Regions from separate parts of the Brevibacillus sp. LEMMJ03 genome, predicted to be linked through region 1. Evidence: riboswitches for the same ligand, from Rfam matches in the RefSeq annotation. Region 1 holds a riboswitch; each other region holds the start of a gene.
The links. A riboswitch is a leader RNA that binds a small molecule or an ion and turns the genes downstream of it on or off. The one in region 1 is predicted to bind S-adenosylmethionine.
Positions count from the first base shown of each region.

Region 2: linked by a shared signal. The riboswitch ahead of FOI68_RS06125 (pyridoxal phosphate-dependent aminotransferase) and the one ahead of mtnK (S-methyl-5-thioribose kinase) in region 1 are both predicted to bind S-adenosylmethionine.
Region 3: linked by a shared signal. The riboswitch ahead of FOI68_RS12480 (homoserine dehydrogenase) and the one ahead of mtnK (S-methyl-5-thioribose kinase) in region 1 are both predicted to bind S-adenosylmethionine.
Region 4: linked by a shared signal. The riboswitch ahead of metK (methionine adenosyltransferase) and the one ahead of mtnK (S-methyl-5-thioribose kinase) in region 1 are both predicted to bind S-adenosylmethionine.

Region 1 covers NZ_VKJN01000006.1:76,290-80,125, forward strand. The annotation lists gene mtnA (S-methyl-5-thioribose-1-phosphate isomerase) at 1-395, opposite strand, end outside; gene mtnK (S-methyl-5-thioribose kinase) at 392-1,618, opposite strand; SAM riboswitch class I at 1,801-1,943, opposite strand; gene FOI68_RS09805 (anti-sigma factor) at 2,034-3,209, opposite strand; gene FOI68_RS09810 (RNA polymerase sigma factor) at 3,187-3,702, opposite strand; gene FOI68_RS09815 (hypothetical protein) at 3,836-3,836, shown strand, end outside.
Region 2 covers NZ_VKJN01000003.1:303,594-307,429, reverse strand. The annotation lists gene FOI68_RS06130 (hypothetical protein) at 1-63, opposite strand, end outside; gene FOI68_RS06125 (pyridoxal phosphate-dependent aminotransferase) at 358-1,542, opposite strand; SAM riboswitch class I at 1,646-1,757, opposite strand; gene FOI68_RS06120 (efflux RND transporter periplasmic adaptor subunit) at 1,926-3,158, opposite strand; gene FOI68_RS06115 (efflux RND transporter permease subunit) at 3,172-3,836, opposite strand, start outside.
Region 3 covers NZ_VKJN01000008.1:182,504-186,339, forward strand. The annotation lists gene FOI68_RS12475 (glycerol-3-phosphate responsive antiterminator) at 1-413, opposite strand, end outside; gene FOI68_RS12480 (homoserine dehydrogenase) at 500-1,792, opposite strand; SAM riboswitch class I at 1,883-1,992, opposite strand; SAM riboswitch class I at 2,079-2,186, opposite strand; gene FOI68_RS12485 (GNAT family N-acetyltransferase) at 2,280-3,062, opposite strand; gene FOI68_RS12490 (saccharopine dehydrogenase family protein) at 3,735-3,836, shown strand, end outside.
Region 4 covers NZ_VKJN01000013.1:23,345-27,180, reverse strand. The annotation lists gene FOI68_RS16475 (polysaccharide deacetylase family protein) at 1-936, opposite strand, end outside; gene metK (methionine adenosyltransferase) at 1,063-2,274, opposite strand; SAM riboswitch class I at 2,404-2,504, opposite strand; gene FOI68_RS16465 (hypothetical protein) at 2,558-3,022, opposite strand; gene FOI68_RS16460 (S8 family peptidase) at 3,049-3,836, opposite strand, start outside.

The DNA.
Region 1 (3,836 bases):
GACAGGGCTTCGTCCAGAACCGCCGCCTTCAGCTCTGCCACCGGTTTGCCGGCTTCGCGCTGCACGCGGGCCTTGATCCTGTCCAGGGCCCAGAACAGGTTGACCGCCGTCGGGCGGGAAGTGCCGAGGTAGTCGGCCTGCTCGCTCAAATGATGCCAAAACGCCTCAAAATCGTTGGCGTCGCTGCCGCGGACGCCGAGATACAAGCCGTACGCGGCCGCCATGCCGATGGCGGGCGCCCCGCGCACCTGCAGATGGCGGATGGCCGCCCACACTTCCTCCGAAGTGGTCAGCGTCAGGTAGATCGTTTCTACGGGCAGCCGGGTCTGGTCCAGCAGGACGAGCGCGTCATCCTGCCACTTGACCGGCGCAAATGGCGTGCTGGTCGTTGTCATACTGCAGCCTCCTGGTAGTATCGTGCGGTAACCGTCCGAACGATGTCTGTGATGTCTGTCGATACCTCCACGCCGTTCCGCTCCAGAATCAGCGCCTGGCCGATCGCCAGCGCCAGCCGCTCCGCTTCCGCGCGGGTCTGATCGTCGGCGATGCTGTTCAGGTCGGCGACGCCCGCCAGCCCGATGACGCGGCGCAGGATTTTGCAGCCGGCGAAGCCCGCCGCGTCCCGGATCAGCCGCTGCACGTAGCTCTGCCAGAAGCCTTCGGTGTGGGCGCTGCGCTCTTTCGCCTGTTTGTGCCAGAGCTGGACGAACTGGGAGACAAACTCGTTCCAGACGTCTTCCACCGTCGCCAACAGATATTCGCGATAGTCCTCCCGCTTTCCTGTATCCGGCTGCAGGCCGTGCTGGCCCGCGTAGTTCAGCAGCAGGTTGGCGATCACCGCGCCGATGTCGAAGCCGATCGGGCCGTAGTAGGCGAATTCGGGGTCGATCACCTTGATCGACGTCGGCGAAATGAAGATGCTGCCGGTATGCAGGTCGCCGTGCACCAGCGCCTCCGCCCGGGTGAGGAAATCGTACTTGAGCTTGGCGATTTCCAGCTTCAGCGGCTTGTTGTTCCAGATCGCCTCCACCTCCCGCCGGATCAGCGGGTTGAAGCTGTTGGTCGGCGCGTCTTCGTAGGGATCGGTGAAGACGAGGTCTTCAGTAATTTTGCATAATTCCGGATTTATGAATCTTCCGACGAGCGCTTTTTTGTCGTAGGGATGCGCCCCCAAATCGGACGTGTAAAACAGCGTATGGGCGAGAAAGCGGCCGATCTGTTTGGCGAACAGCGGGTAGCGGTTGCCCGCGATCAAGCCTTTTCGCATGATCACGTGGTCGCTGACGTCTTCCATCACCGTCAGGGCCAGCTCCTCGTCAAAGTGATACACCTCCGGCACGAGATCCGGCACGTATTTGTGCTGGATGCGCAGCGCCTCGCTTTCGATCCGGGCGCGGTCCAGCGTGAGCGGCCAGGATTCGCCCACCACACGGGCGTAGGGCAGCGCCTGCTTGACGACGACGCTTTTGCCCGTCGCTTCCTCCCGGATGTGGAACACCAGGTTGAGATTGCCGTCGCCGATCTCCCGGCTGGTCAGTTCCGCTTCCGCCGCAAACAGGTCCGGCAGTTGTTTTACGTACTGCACTGCTTCTTGTTCGCTCAATGCGCGATACGCCATGGTTCAATTCCCCTCTCCTTCGGCAGATGCCGCTTGTCTTCACATTTCCGGTGTGTCTATTCGGTGGCCGCCGGGCGGCGCGTGAACCGCTGCCGCCTCCAGCCAGAGCATTCCGCACATGCAAAAAGACCTCTTTTCCCGAAGAAAAGAGGTCTGTCCGTACGCGTCTGCGTGTCGTCTCCCCCTTATCTTCCAGAATACTTTTGTTTCTGCAGGAATTAGCACCGTGCACGCGCTGCACGTCCGTCGCCGGAAGCGCTCGGACAGCGTCATGTCGGTTGCCGGGTTTCATCGGGCCAGTCCCTCCACCTTCTCTGGATAAGGTATCCAACGTATGCGGTTTTGACGTTTGTTTGAATCATACAACCCCGGTTTCGCGCTGTCAACACCCTTTTTTGGGTGAAATGTCCAGTCTTCACGGACTGGTCCGCTGGCCCGAGGCACTCGGCTGGTCCCAGTTCCACCAGTCGATCCGGCCCACGAAGGCAGCCGTGATCGACGGCTCCTGCCGCAGCTTGAGCAGTTCCTTGACAGGGCCCGTCACGACCGCCCCGTAGAGGCGCACACCGTTCTGCTGCAGGTAGCGGCAGCGTTCCTCGATGCGCAGCCGGTTTCCGGCGGTCACAAGCCGCTCGCCAATGGCGTTCGTCAGCCGTTCCTGTCCCGCGAGATACTCCATTTCCGCCAGGTAAGCCCGGGCGCGCCGCTCACCTTCGCCATGTGCCTGAATCGGCGCTTCGCCGTAATCGAGTTCTCTTTCCGCGTATCCCCACACGTCACCGGCCGACAGCAGCAGACTGCCTTCCGCCGCGTCCGGATGGTTTCGCTCCTGCCCCGTATCCACGGCGAACCAGGTGGTATCCAAGTCGTAGCCGGAAAGCAGGGCGTAGTACTCATCATGGGTCAGCAGCCGGTCAAACGAGACGGCGAGCTGCGCCACCGTTCCCTCTGGCAGCTTTTCCAGCGTGTTCCAGGCGGGATTTCTGCGGAAGGCGCTTTCTTCCCGATCGGCCGCTGACGACGGAAAGAGAAAAAAGAGCCGCTCTTTCCGCAAACCGTCGGTCCATGCCGGCTTCGCGGAAATGATCGAGAAGACGTTGCTGATCGAAAAGGTTCCGGCGTTCTGATCGTCTCCCCCCACCTGTTCACGCAGTTCCATGTTTATCTCCCCGTACAGAAATCCGATTTGCGAACCGCTGCTGCCCACCGTGAGCCCCGGCTGGGTAAAGTGCACCATGTCCCGGGCCACCCGGTAGGCGTCCTCGTGCAAATACCAGCCGATCCACCCGTTGGCGAACATCAGGACCGCCCCGACGAGAAGCGAGATGCCCACCGTGTAAGCCGCGTTGCCCAGCCTGTGGCGCCATTTGCTGCGGCGGAGGATGGCGCGCTGCGTCTCTTCGGACAGCACGTCCGCTTCTCTCTCCTCCTGTCCGCCGCTGCCCAGCAGCAGCTCCTCCAAGCGTTCCGCATACAGCTCGTCCGCTGCAATCCTCGCACGGAAAGAGGCGGCTTCTTCCTCCGTCATTTCACCGCGCAGATATGCCAGCAGTTCCCGCTCCCGCTCTTCATTTGCCTTGTCCGTCGTCATGTTCATCCCTCCACATTCTGCGTAGTTTTTGCCGCCCCCGAAACAATGAGCGCTTTACGTCCCCCGCGTCGATGCCCAGCACCTCGGCGATTTCCGCGTAGCTGAGCTGTCCGCAATGCAGCAGGATCACCTGTTTTTGCTTCTCCGGCAGCCGGTCCAGGCACGTCCGCAGCGATGACCACGCCTCTTGGCTCAGCAGCGCCCGCACCGGGTCCGCCGCCGCCCCGTCCGGCTGTTCCGGGATCGTCTCCACCAATCGCCACGGACGCTTCTTCCGCCTCCGATGCCAGTCCACAAACGTGTGGTAGGCCGCCTTGAACAGCCAGGGGCGCACCTTTTCCCCCCGGTAGGCATCCAGGTATTGATACGCCCGGAAAAAGGTCTCCTGCGTCAGGTCTTCCGCCTGCACCCGGTCACCGGTCAATCGGCAGAGGTAGCGGTATATGTCGTTGACGTACAAGCGGTACACGTCTTCCAGTCCGACCTTTTCCACGGATTCACACCCTTTCACTCCTATCCACGCACATTGCGGGAAAAAGTTCCACCGCGCCGCAGCATTTTTTCAAAAGATTGAGGTTTATAGTAAAATAAGGGGTATTATAACACGGTGTCTAAGGAGCGATTTGA
Region 2 (3,836 bases), on a different contig from region 1:
TACCTTGCGCTCATTGGTGATGACCGTGTACATATCGGTGTATCCGTTGATCTGATAGCGCATGACACCCTCCTGCCGAGCAAACGTGATCATTGAGATCAATTATCATTACCATACCCATCGTATAATGAAAATCATTATCTGTCAATGCTGAGAATGATTTTTACTGAGAATGTTTTTTGCACACCACCGTGTTACGGATTATTGTCTCCGCCCTTTTTCCATGCTATTCGCCCACCCGGTTTCGGGCTCTACGACACTCGCCTATTTTGGCCGGAAGTCACTTCAAAAAAATCAAACCGCCAAGGCCGTTCTGCGAACACCCTGGCGGTCAGATCTCTTTCTCTATGACATGAACTATTTTTTGCACGGGGAGAAAATACCCAAACGCTCAATCCGCTCCACCGCTTCCGCCAGCCGCTCCTCGCTGGCCAGCAGCGCGGCGCGGACGTACCCTTCGCCGGTGGGACCGAAGCCGACGCCTGGCGCGACGGCGACATGGGCCTTCTCCAGCAGCAGGTCGGCAAAATCAGCGGACGTAAACCCTTTCGGCACCGGCAGCCAGGTGAAGAACGATCCCTGCGACGGTGCCGCCTCCCAGCCGATTCGGTGCAGGTTGGAAAACAGCGCGTTGCGCCGGCTTTCGTAGACGGCGACCAGCTCGCGGACACACTGCTGGGAATCGGTCAGCGCCCGGGCCGCCGCCATCTGGATGGCGCCGAACAGGCTGCAGAAGTAGTGGTCCTGGATCAGGTTGATCAGCCGGACCAGTTCCCGGTTGCCGACCATCGCGCCGACGCGCCAGCCGGCCATGTTGTAGGTCTTGGACAGCGTGTAGAACTCCACGCCCACCTCTTTGGCCCCCGGCACCTGCAGGAAGCTGACCGGCTTCTTGCCGTCGAAGCTGATCGCTCCGTAGGCGAAGTCGTGGCAGACGACGATTTCGTGCTTGCGGGCGAAGCGGACCGTCTCTTCGAAAAATTCGAACGGCGCATTGACCGCTGTCGGATTGTTGGGATAGTTCAGGAACATCAGCTTGGCCTTGTCCAGATCCTCCCGGGCCAATTCGCCGTAGTCCGGCAGGAAGCCGTTCGCGGCGCGCAGCGGCATCATCACCATCCGCCCGTCGGCGATCGCCACGCCCGACCAGTAATCGGGATAGCCGGGGTCCGGCACCAGGGCCACATCGCCCGGATTGAGCAGCACCTGGCAGATTTCCACCAGTCCGGTCTTGCTGCCGAACAGGATGGCCACTTCCTCTTCCGGGTCCAACTCGACGTCAAACTCCTGCTTGTACCAGTGGGCGACGGCCCGTTTCAGCTCCGGACGGCCGCTGAACGGCGGGTACTTGTGGTGGACCGGCCGGGCCGCGTGGGCCTGCAGTTCCTCGACAATGTGCGGCGGCGTGGGCAGATCGGGGTTGCCCTGCCCCAGGTTGATCACGTCATGGCCGGCGGCGATGGCTTTGTTCACTTTTGCCACCAGCGAGGCAAAAAACTGCGTCGGCAGTCGGTCAATCATGGCGGACGGTTGGATGCGCATCGGTCTCTCGTTCCTTTCCCTCGGGTAAATCGTGCAGACATCGGCACGTAGGCAAAAGCCCCTTTTTCCTGTACAGAAAAAGGGGCAGATCGACATCTCCACGTTCTTATCTGTCAGGAATGCTCCTGCTGGAATTGGCACAGCATCTGCCGCCGTACAGGCAGATCCGCTGCCGGGCTTCATCGGGCCAGTCCCTCCGCCTCTCTGGATAAGGTCATTGCATGCTATTCGGTTTCGTTTGCGTTACAGCTTCATGCCAGCACACATCCGGCGGGACGGCGACCGTGCCGGCCCCTCGTTACGACGTCCGTTCAAGGCCGCCGAAGGGTCCGGACTGCGCTGGTTGGTAATCTCTTTCATACTACTTGAGCAAAACGGCAGTGTCAAGATGTCGGCTGGATGTGCACTTTGGCGCCGTCCTTCAGCAGCGTCTGGCCGCGCACGACGATTTTCTCGCCTTCCTTCAGGCCCGCCTTTACCTCCACCAGATCGCTGGATTCGGTGCCGGTCTGGACTTCCACTTTTTTCGCCGTGTCGCCTTCCAGCTTGTAGACGAACCGCTTGCCGTTCTCGTCAAAGACGGCCTTGAGCGGCACCACCAGCATGTTGGCGGCCTGCTGTTTCGCAAACTGGATGCTGACGACCATGTCCGCCTTCAGCGAGGCGTCCTGCTTGGCCAGGGAAATCTCCACCGGATACGCGCGCAGCGTCTGGTCCATCACGGGACTGATCGCGCTCACCGTGCCGTCCAGCTCCTTGGAGAGGGCGGAGATCTGGATCTTCACCTTGTCCCCTTTTTTCACCGACGTTACTTCCTCTTCGGAGAGGTTGGCCTTGACGATCAGCGGGTCGGTATCCACGATGGTGACCACCGGCGATTGCGGCGAAGCCATCTCCCCTACCTGTCCGTTGACGGCGGAGACGAAGCCGGAGATCGGGGCGGTCACCGTCGCGTTGGCCAACTGTTCACGGGCGTTTTCCAGCGAGACGCGGGCCTGTTCCACGGATGCCTGGGTGACGGCCACTCCCGTCCGCTTTTCTGCCGCCTCCAGCGCCTGCTTGGCGTTGGCATACGCCGTCTGCGCGTTTGTGAGGGTCGCCTGTGCCTGTTCCAATTGCTGAGGAGACACCGCCCCCTGATTGTACAGTTCGGACATGCGCTGGTAGTTGCGTTCCGCGTCCCGCAGCGCCTGCTCGGCCTGCACCAGACCGTTTTTCGCCTGCTGCAGCCCTTGGCTGGTGGTGGCATCACTCTGCTTCAGGTTGGCTACGGCGAGGTCGTACGCCGCCTGCGCCTGCTGCACCGCATTCACCAGGTCCGTTTTTTCCAGGGAGAAGAGCACCTGTCCCTTTTGGACATACTGCCCCAGTTTCACGTTCAACTGCACGATCTTGCCGCTCACTTTGGGCGCCAAGGTGACTTCCTTGTTGGGGGCCAGTTTCCCGGTTACCCCCGCGCGCGTGGACACGCTTCCTTTTTTCACTGTATCGACTTGTACCGGCACCGGCTTGTTTTCCGTTTGCGTCTGCTGCGTGGCCGCATCCGGAGCCGTACAACCTGCCAGGGCGACTGCCAGGGCCAGCAGCAGCCCAAGACTTCCCTTGTTCATCTTCATACCGTGTAGCCTCCTATCCCAACGTCGGCATTTCCTGGCCGGCCGATTTTTTCTGCTTGCGTTTCTCTTTGCGATTGCGCCATTTTTGACCCAGATCGTCAAACCAGGAGTAGACGACCGGAATCAGCACGAGCGTGATCAGCGTGGAGAAGCTGAGACCGAAGATGACGACAACAGCCATCGGCGCCTGCGATTCGTTCCCGTCCCCGCCGCCAAAGGCAAGCGGCGTGATCGCCAGAATCGTCGCCAGCGTCGTCATCAGAATCGGACGCAGCCGGATCGGACCTGCCTGGAGGATGGCCTCGTTCCGCTCCACGCCCCGTTTGCGCAGTTGGTTGACGTAGTCGATCAGGACGATCGCGTTGTTGACGACAATCCCGATGAGCAGGATGTACCCGATCAGCGCCGGAACGCTCAGCGGATAGCCGGTCGTAAGCAGCCCCACGACCACGCCGATGAACGTCGGCGGGATGGAGAACATGATGATAAACGGCGTAAACAGGGATTCAAACTGGCTGGCCATCACCATGTAGACCAGCGCGATCGACAGGATGATCGCCAGTCCCAGGCTTCCGAACGACTCGGCCATCTCCTTGCTCTGACCGCCGACTTCCAGCGTGTAGCCGTCCGGCAGCGACAGGGCGTTCAGCTTGGCCGTCACGTCACGGGTAACGGAGT
Region 3 (3,836 bases), on a different contig from region 1:
ATGATGTGCGGCATGACCCCCGGCAGGACTTCCACGAAATCGGGTTTCGTCTGCTCGAGGATTTTGTAGCTTGTCTCCAGCGCGCCGGAGTCCAGCAAAAACAGGCGCTGCACCGTGACCAAGCCCTTCTTTTTGACGGTCGTGATCACCTGCGAACGGGTGGAAATGACGCCGGCCGGCTTGATCTCCTGGCAGAGAAACAGCGCGCCGTGCTCGTCGTTTTTCAACCCCTGCACCAGATCGGCGTGCAGCCACAGCTTTTTTCCGTGCCGGCGCGCCAGGTCGGCGATGCTTTTCAGTTGACAGATATGGCTCTCCAGCAGAATGATCGTGTCGTACCGGCTTTCCAGGACGCGCTCAAACTCCTTCATGTGGCGAATGGCCGGCAGAATGGTTTGCGAACCCAGCATGATGTGTCCTCATCCCCTTGAAGAAGAAGTGCTCCGCTTCTATCATGCCAAAAAATCCCGGCGAATGCGATGGGGAGTTGGACGCTTGTTTACCAACCCGCAGTCCCTTCGACGGCACCACGATCGTCGGCCGCCTCCAGCACGGGGTACAACCGCGCCTGCAGGCCGAAGTCCCGTCCCAAGAGCTCCGCGTGCTCCTCCCTGAGTCCGGCGGCGAGCAAGCCCACGCGCAGGACGCTGCCCGGATCGTACTGGACGGTAAGCCTGCGGACGGCGACTCCCGCCCGTTCGAGGAACAGCAGCACCTGCTCCGGCGTCACGCGGGCCGCTGTCCCTTCCAGAAAACAGAAGTCGAGGCTGGATGAGAGCCGGCTGGACGGGACCGCCGCCGGCCGTTCCCGCCAGGCGGGATGAGGCGTAAACGGCTGGGTCAGCAAGAAGGCCAGATCCTCCACGACCGCGCTGGCTGTCGGCAGTTCGCCCGCCCCTTTGCCGGTGAACAAAAGGTCGCCGACGAGGCTGCCCTCCACCTGGACGGCATTGTACGCATCCCGGATGCGCGCCAGCGGATGCCCCAGCGGCACCAGCGTCGGCCGCACGGACAGGTGCAGACCGCCGTCTTCCCGGCGCGCTTGCGCCAGCAGTTTGATCCGGTACCCCAGCTCTTTCGCCAGCCGGATGTGGCCCTGCGAGAGGTCGGCAATCCCCTGCCGCTCGATGGCGGAGAGGGGCAGCGACTCACCGAACACGAGCTGCGCCAGAATGTACAGCTTGTACAGGGCGTCCCAGCCTTCCACGTCGGCGCGCGGATCGGCCTCCGCATAACCCAGCTCCTGCGCCCGCTTCAACACGTCCGCGTAGGGGAGCTGCGCCTCCTCCATCTGCGACAGGATGAAGTTGGTCGTTCCGTTGAGGATGCCGCGCACTTCCGTAATGTCGTTGGTCCTGAGGAACTGGCGCAGCACGCCGAGGATGGGAATCCCCCCGGCGACGCTGGCTTCGTAGGCGAGATGGACGCCGTGCCGGTTGGCCAGTTCCACCAGCTCCGCGCCGCGCTTGGCCAGCAGTTCCTTGTTGGCCGTCACCACATGGCAGCCCTTTTGGATCAGCGCCCGCACGTAGTCGTAGGTCGGCTCCACGCCGCCCATCACTTCCACGACGATGTCCACGTCGCTTTCCAGAACGTCGGCAAACCGCGTCGTCAACAGCGACGGCTCCACCTGCACGGCCCGCTGCTTCCGCGTGTCGCGCACCAGCGCCTTGACGATTTCGATGCGCCTGCCCAGCCGGGCCGACAGCTTCTCCTGCTGCGCGCGGATCGTCTTGACCACCCCGCCGCCTACCGTTCCCAATCCCAACAAGCCCACTTTTACCACGCTCATGTTTCTCCCACCCCGTTTTTTGTCTTGTACAACACGAAAAAACCTTCTTCCGATTCGAAGAAGGCTTGTGTGCATTGCGCCCGAGCCTCCTTCTCATCTCTCAAGACACGCGTGTCTTGCAGGAATTGGCACCTTGTCACATATCGCGTGACGGTTGCCGGGCTTCATCGGGCCAGTCCCTCCACCTCTCTGGATAAGAAAGAAGTCCTATGAAGTTCAGGAACAGAAGAATGAAAAAGCCTTCTCCGACAAGAAGAAGGCCTGCATCCGTATCAAACGAACCCGCTTCTTATCTGTCAAGACCTCTGTCTTGCAGGAATTGGCACCTGGTCACGCACCTCGTGACGGTTGCCGGGCTTCATCGGGCCAGTCCCTCCGCCGCTCTGGATAAGAACAGTGTTTACCTGTTGGGTATCATTGTAAAGAATGCCAGGTTGTTCGTCAACAAGAATCTGGCAGACGGCGCCGCGTGCGGCACGCGCGAACGTCACAGCGTACATTCGAGATAGGCGTAACGTGCGGCAGTGACGAACCCCAGTTTTTCATAAACAGCGACCGCCGGCCGGTTCTCCTCAAACACACACAAGTACACGTGCGGCGATTTCTCCCGTGCCAGCCGGCAAATGTCCGACGTGATCCGCGTTCCCCATCCTCTGTTTTGGTGGGCTGGCGAAGTGCCGATATTGCCAATCTCCACATAGCGCTCGTGAAAAATGTGAAACCCGGCCATCGACATGAGGTCGCCGGCAGGGGAAAACAAACCGATATGAGGTGTTTCCGTCAGTTCTTCCTCTCGAAAGCTGATCATGCCGACTTCGCTCGCGAGTTTGTTGACCGCATCGAGATGGGACTTGTCGAGAAAGCGGTAATCGCTTTTGGGCAAAAGAAGAGTCGTGTCGCGCCATCTCATCAGCAGCATGGTCTTTCTGGACTGAATGTGGGGAATGGCAAGGCGGGACAGGCATTCTTCCGATACGGTGATGACTCCGCTCACCGCTTCTTGCGTCGGAAGTCGTAACGCTTCCTTGAATGCCCCGATCATCTCTTCGGCAGAATGCTCCGTGCCCGCCCATGCATGGAAGGTGAACGCGTGGAACGGCAAGCCCTTCAGATAGGTTCCGACCAGGCAAATCTCTTCGTTTCGTGTCTGCGCAAGCGCGATGCATCTGTCCGCCCGCAGAAAGAGGTTGCTGTACAGGATGTACGCTTCTTCCACGCACAAGCGCTCCAGCAGGGCGGAACGTTCCTGTTCTGTGATCGAACGGATCATGTCGTCTCCTCCGCGAAAAAGGGGGTCTTTGTTTCCTCTCTCTATTCTACTGTTTTGCGCGGCCGCCGGCACGTTTGTTTCTACCGGTTCGCTTCTTCCACAGTCAGACGTGTTGGGGTGGTTCCCCTTCTCTTTATACGCAAAGAAAGAGGGGTTTCCCTTGGCAGCAGGGAATTGGATATGATTCCCTATATTACGAAAGGAGTGCTCCTCATGGCACGTGTCGTCCTGTTCGAATTAAGCAGCCAAAACCCCGAGCGAGCCGTTCAGTTTTATTCTACCGTCTTCGGCTGGAACGTCGCGGAGCCGCGGTGGGGTCCGGATTTTTTCTCCCCTGTTGAGCGCATGGGACGTTCGGGCCGATGAATACACATGTACTATCCCCTGCGCGGCTCGGCGCGCCCGCCCTTTTGCTTTCCAAACCGGAAAAGGAGGTGACAGCACCCATGCGGTATCGCCGCCTTCCCCCCTAGCCTTCACGCTTTTCCCCGGCATGTACAGGAATGACCACACGAACACAAGGAGGTTGTTCTCATGAACCTGCGCCCTCGGGAGCCGATTGACATGACTGCGCCCGTGTCGGTGTACCCTGCCGACATCAATCTTCATCTGCCGAAATGGCTGTTTCGAATGCGAAGATAGACCGTTGCCCACATACGGAAGGAGGACTCTATGCGAGTCGCAATAGTAGGTGTTGGCGGCGTTGGACAAGTGAGCGCCTGCGAAATCGTGAAGTCGCGTTACTTGGAAAAACTGGTGCTGGCCGACATTTCC
Region 4 (3,836 bases), on a different contig from region 1:
GTCAAAGCGCGGGATGGCCAGCGGATTGACGCCGGGTGTCACCACTCCCGGATTGGAGTTGAACACGTAACGGTAGCCGGCTTGTTGGGCTGTCTGCAGAACGATGTCATTGAAAAAGCCGAACGGCAAGGATATGGTATCCACCGGTCGGCCCACCAGATCGCTCAGGCCGACGCGGGACATGGTAAAGTCAACGTACAATCGGTTCCGGTATTCCTGCTCGTCTTCCAGGCGCTGCACATCCTCCATGTATACGGGAGCGGTCTTTGGCCCCCATTCTCCCCATTCGCTGCTGGCGGCCTGTTCATGCAGACTGTAAGTGTGTGAGCCGATATCCACCAGCCCGGAAACGAGCATTTCTTTTATCTGTTGGCGAGTCAACGGTGTCGTCATATTTTCTCGCTTGCGCTCCACGGTGTCCCGCAGCCGACCTGCTATGGCAAAATTGACGGATGGAAACTGGTACCGGCGCAGCACGGGAAACGCATGCGTGTAGTAACTCTCGTATCCATCGTCAAACGTAATCAGCACGGCGTTGTCGGTGGACAGCACGCCGGTGTCGACAAAACGCAAAAACTCCGACAGCGAAATCGGATGCAGGTCATTCTCGCGCAAAAACGCCATATGCCGGGCAAATTGGTCCGGGTCAATCACATAGCGTTGGTTCAATTGGTTCGACACATGGTGGTAGGTCAGCACCACCACCCGATTTCGATACCACTGCCTGGGTACGACGGCTTCGTCCTTTTCGGCCGTTCGTTCCCGCGCTGCAGCGGCTTCCTCCCCGCTTGTGCTTATAGACGTAGGAACCGGGGGAAAATGTTGCACTTTTGGCATGTTCTTATTTGGAAGATGCACACCCCCGAGCAGTCCGGCAGTCACGACCAGACCGAACGACACCAGAATGACAAGGAAGAAGGGCCACCTTTTCGGCAACAAAATCCCTCCTTACAGCCTACATAGTGATTCGACACCGGTGAACGGATTCCTTTATGACTGGATTACCATTCCTATCCAAGAAAAAAAGCCTAGTGCGTACACTAGGCTCTCCCTACTCGGTTGTTAGTTCAACAGATTGGCAGCGTCCTGTTTCAGCGCTTCCGCCTTGTCTGTCTTCTCCCACGGCACATTCAGGTCGTTACGCCCAAAGTGACCGTATGCGGCGGTTTGCTTGTAGATCGGACGACGCAGGTCAAGCTGCTTGATGATCCCTGCCGGGCGCAGGTCGAAGTGCTTGCGGACGAGCTTCACCAGCTCCTCCTCGGCGATCTTGCCGGTGCCGAACGTATCCACGCTGATGGACACAGGCTGTGCCACACCGATGGCGTACGCTACCTGCACTTCGCACTTGTCCGCCAGGCCGGCCGCGACGATGTTCTTCGCCACGTAGCGCGCTGCGTATGCGCCGGAGCGGTCCACCTTTGTCGGGTCTTTGCCGGAGAACGCGCCGCCGCCGTGACGAGCGTAGCCGCCGTAAGTGTCCACGATGATTTTGCGTCCGGTCAAACCGGCGTCGCCCTGCGGACCGCCGATCACGAAACGGCCGGTCGGGTTGATGAAGTACTTGGTCTCGTCATCCAGCAGTTCAGCGGGAACGACCGGCTTGATGACGTGTTCCATCAGGTCTTTCTTGATTTGTTCCAGCGTCGCTTCCGGCGCATGTTGGGTGGAGATGACAATGGTGTCGATGCGCACCGGCTTGTCGCCTTCGTATTCCACGGTCACCTGCGTTTTGCCGTCCGGACGCAGATAGCTGAGCGTGCCGTTTTTGCGCACTTCGGTCAGGCGGCGGGCCAGCTTGTGCGCCATGCTGATCGGCAGCGGCATCAGTTCAGGCGTTTCGTTGCAGGCAAACCCGAACATCAACCCTTGGTCGCCGGCGCCGATCGCTTCGATTTCCTCGTCGGTCATCTTGCCTTCGCGCGCTTCCAGGGCCTGGTCCACACCCAGGGCGATGTCGGCAGACTGCTCGCCGATCGCGGTGATGACGCCGCACGTGTCTGCGTCAAAACCGAATTTGGCGCGGTCATAGCCGATTTCGCGGATCGTGTCGCGCACCAGCTTTTGAATGTCCACATAGGTGTTGGTGGTGATTTCACCCGCCACGAGCACGAGACCGGTGGTTACGGACGTTTCGCAAGCCACGCGGGCGTTCGGATCCTTTGCCAGGATCGCATCCAGAATGGCGTCGGAAATTTGGTCACAAATCTTATCCGGATGACCTTCGGTGACAGATTCAGAAGTGAACAGACGACGACCTTTTTGCAATGCCATGTGTACGACCTCCTTTGGACTCATACAAATAGTGTGGTAGCCGAAACAGGTTCTTATCAGACGAAGGCACATGCAAAAAAAAACCTTTTCCGTTTGAGGAAAAGGTGCTTGTTTTGATGCGTTCCTTACCTCTTATCGGCCAGAACAGATATCCGTTCTGCTGGTTAGCACCGCTCAAGTCGGTTGCCGGGCTTCATAGGGCCAGTCCCTCCGCCTGCTCTGGATAAGAGTATCCATTACGGATAATAGGATACTGGTTTTTCTCTTCGGTGTCAATATGCACTTAGCGGATTTCGTATTTGCCGCGCACCATGATGTAGGCCACGCCGCCGTAGTTCGGGTCCAGCCGCAAACCGCGGTTGTCGGAGCGGGCGATCAGGAGCAGGTGGTTGTGGGAAACCGGTGCACCGGCACGGAGATCCGCCCCCTCCGTAATGTCGGTCAGACCATCTCCCTTGTCGCCGGCGACAGCCTGCACCTGTCCGGTGCGGACGATGAATTCCGTCCCTTCAAAGCCGTACAGCGTCTGGCCCGGATACAGCTCCACCACGGTCAATCCGCTGGTCCCGCTGCCGCCTCCACTGCCCAGCGCTCGTTGGATCTGCTGATCGACGTAGCTCTTCGTCACGACCGGGTCGTCTGCGGAACCCGGCACGCCGGCGCTTCCGCCGTCAGCCATCGCCTGGGAAGCAAAAATGGCCGTTCCGACTACCGCGGCTGCAAGCAATCCTTTTGTCGCTTTGTTCATCTCGATGTCCTCTCCTTTTCTGAAGATCACAATTGATAGACCCTGGCCAACAGGACGACCACCTCGGCCCGGGTCGCGTGTCCCTGCGGCTTGAAGAGATTCCCGTATCCCTTCAGCCATCCTCTGGAGGTGAGCGCCTCGATGGCCGGAGACGCCCAGTGGCTGGTCGATACGTCACGGTACGAAGACCTGCTGTGCTTGTACAAGAGCAGGTTCTGGGCGCGGGCTGTCATCTGGGCCATCTCCGCCCGGGAGATGGGCTGGTTCGGCTTGATCGTCCGGTTGGGGTACCCCTGCAAAATCCCCAGTTGATAAGCCTTCAAGAGCGACTGGTACGCCCAATGGGAGCTGGACAGGTCGCCGAACGGATTGCGGCCCGTGTACGACCCCACCGGCAGCCCTTTGGCCCGCATGGCCTGGATCAGCATGGTGGCAAACTGTGCCCGCGTCACCTGCTGGTTGGGCTGGAACGTGGCGTTTTCAAAGCCCTTGACGACCCCTTTTCGAGTCAGCCGGGCGATGTCGGAGCGGGCCCAGTGAGTGGCGATGTCGCGGTAGCCGTCCACCAGCTTCTCCTTGTGCAGCGTGAGGCGGTAGGCGTCGTATTTGAACGAAACCGCGCTGCTCAATCGGATGTAGTACCTGCCGGGCTTGAGTTTCAATCCGATGACTTCCTTGCCCTGATCAGACAACTGGGCCACCTGGTCGGTAGCGGCCAGCGCATAATTGAACGTTTGGGACCCGTAGATCTCGATGCGCATCCCCCTGGACACGGGGACAAACGGCGCGCGAACGCTGACGTAGGATTCCGAAT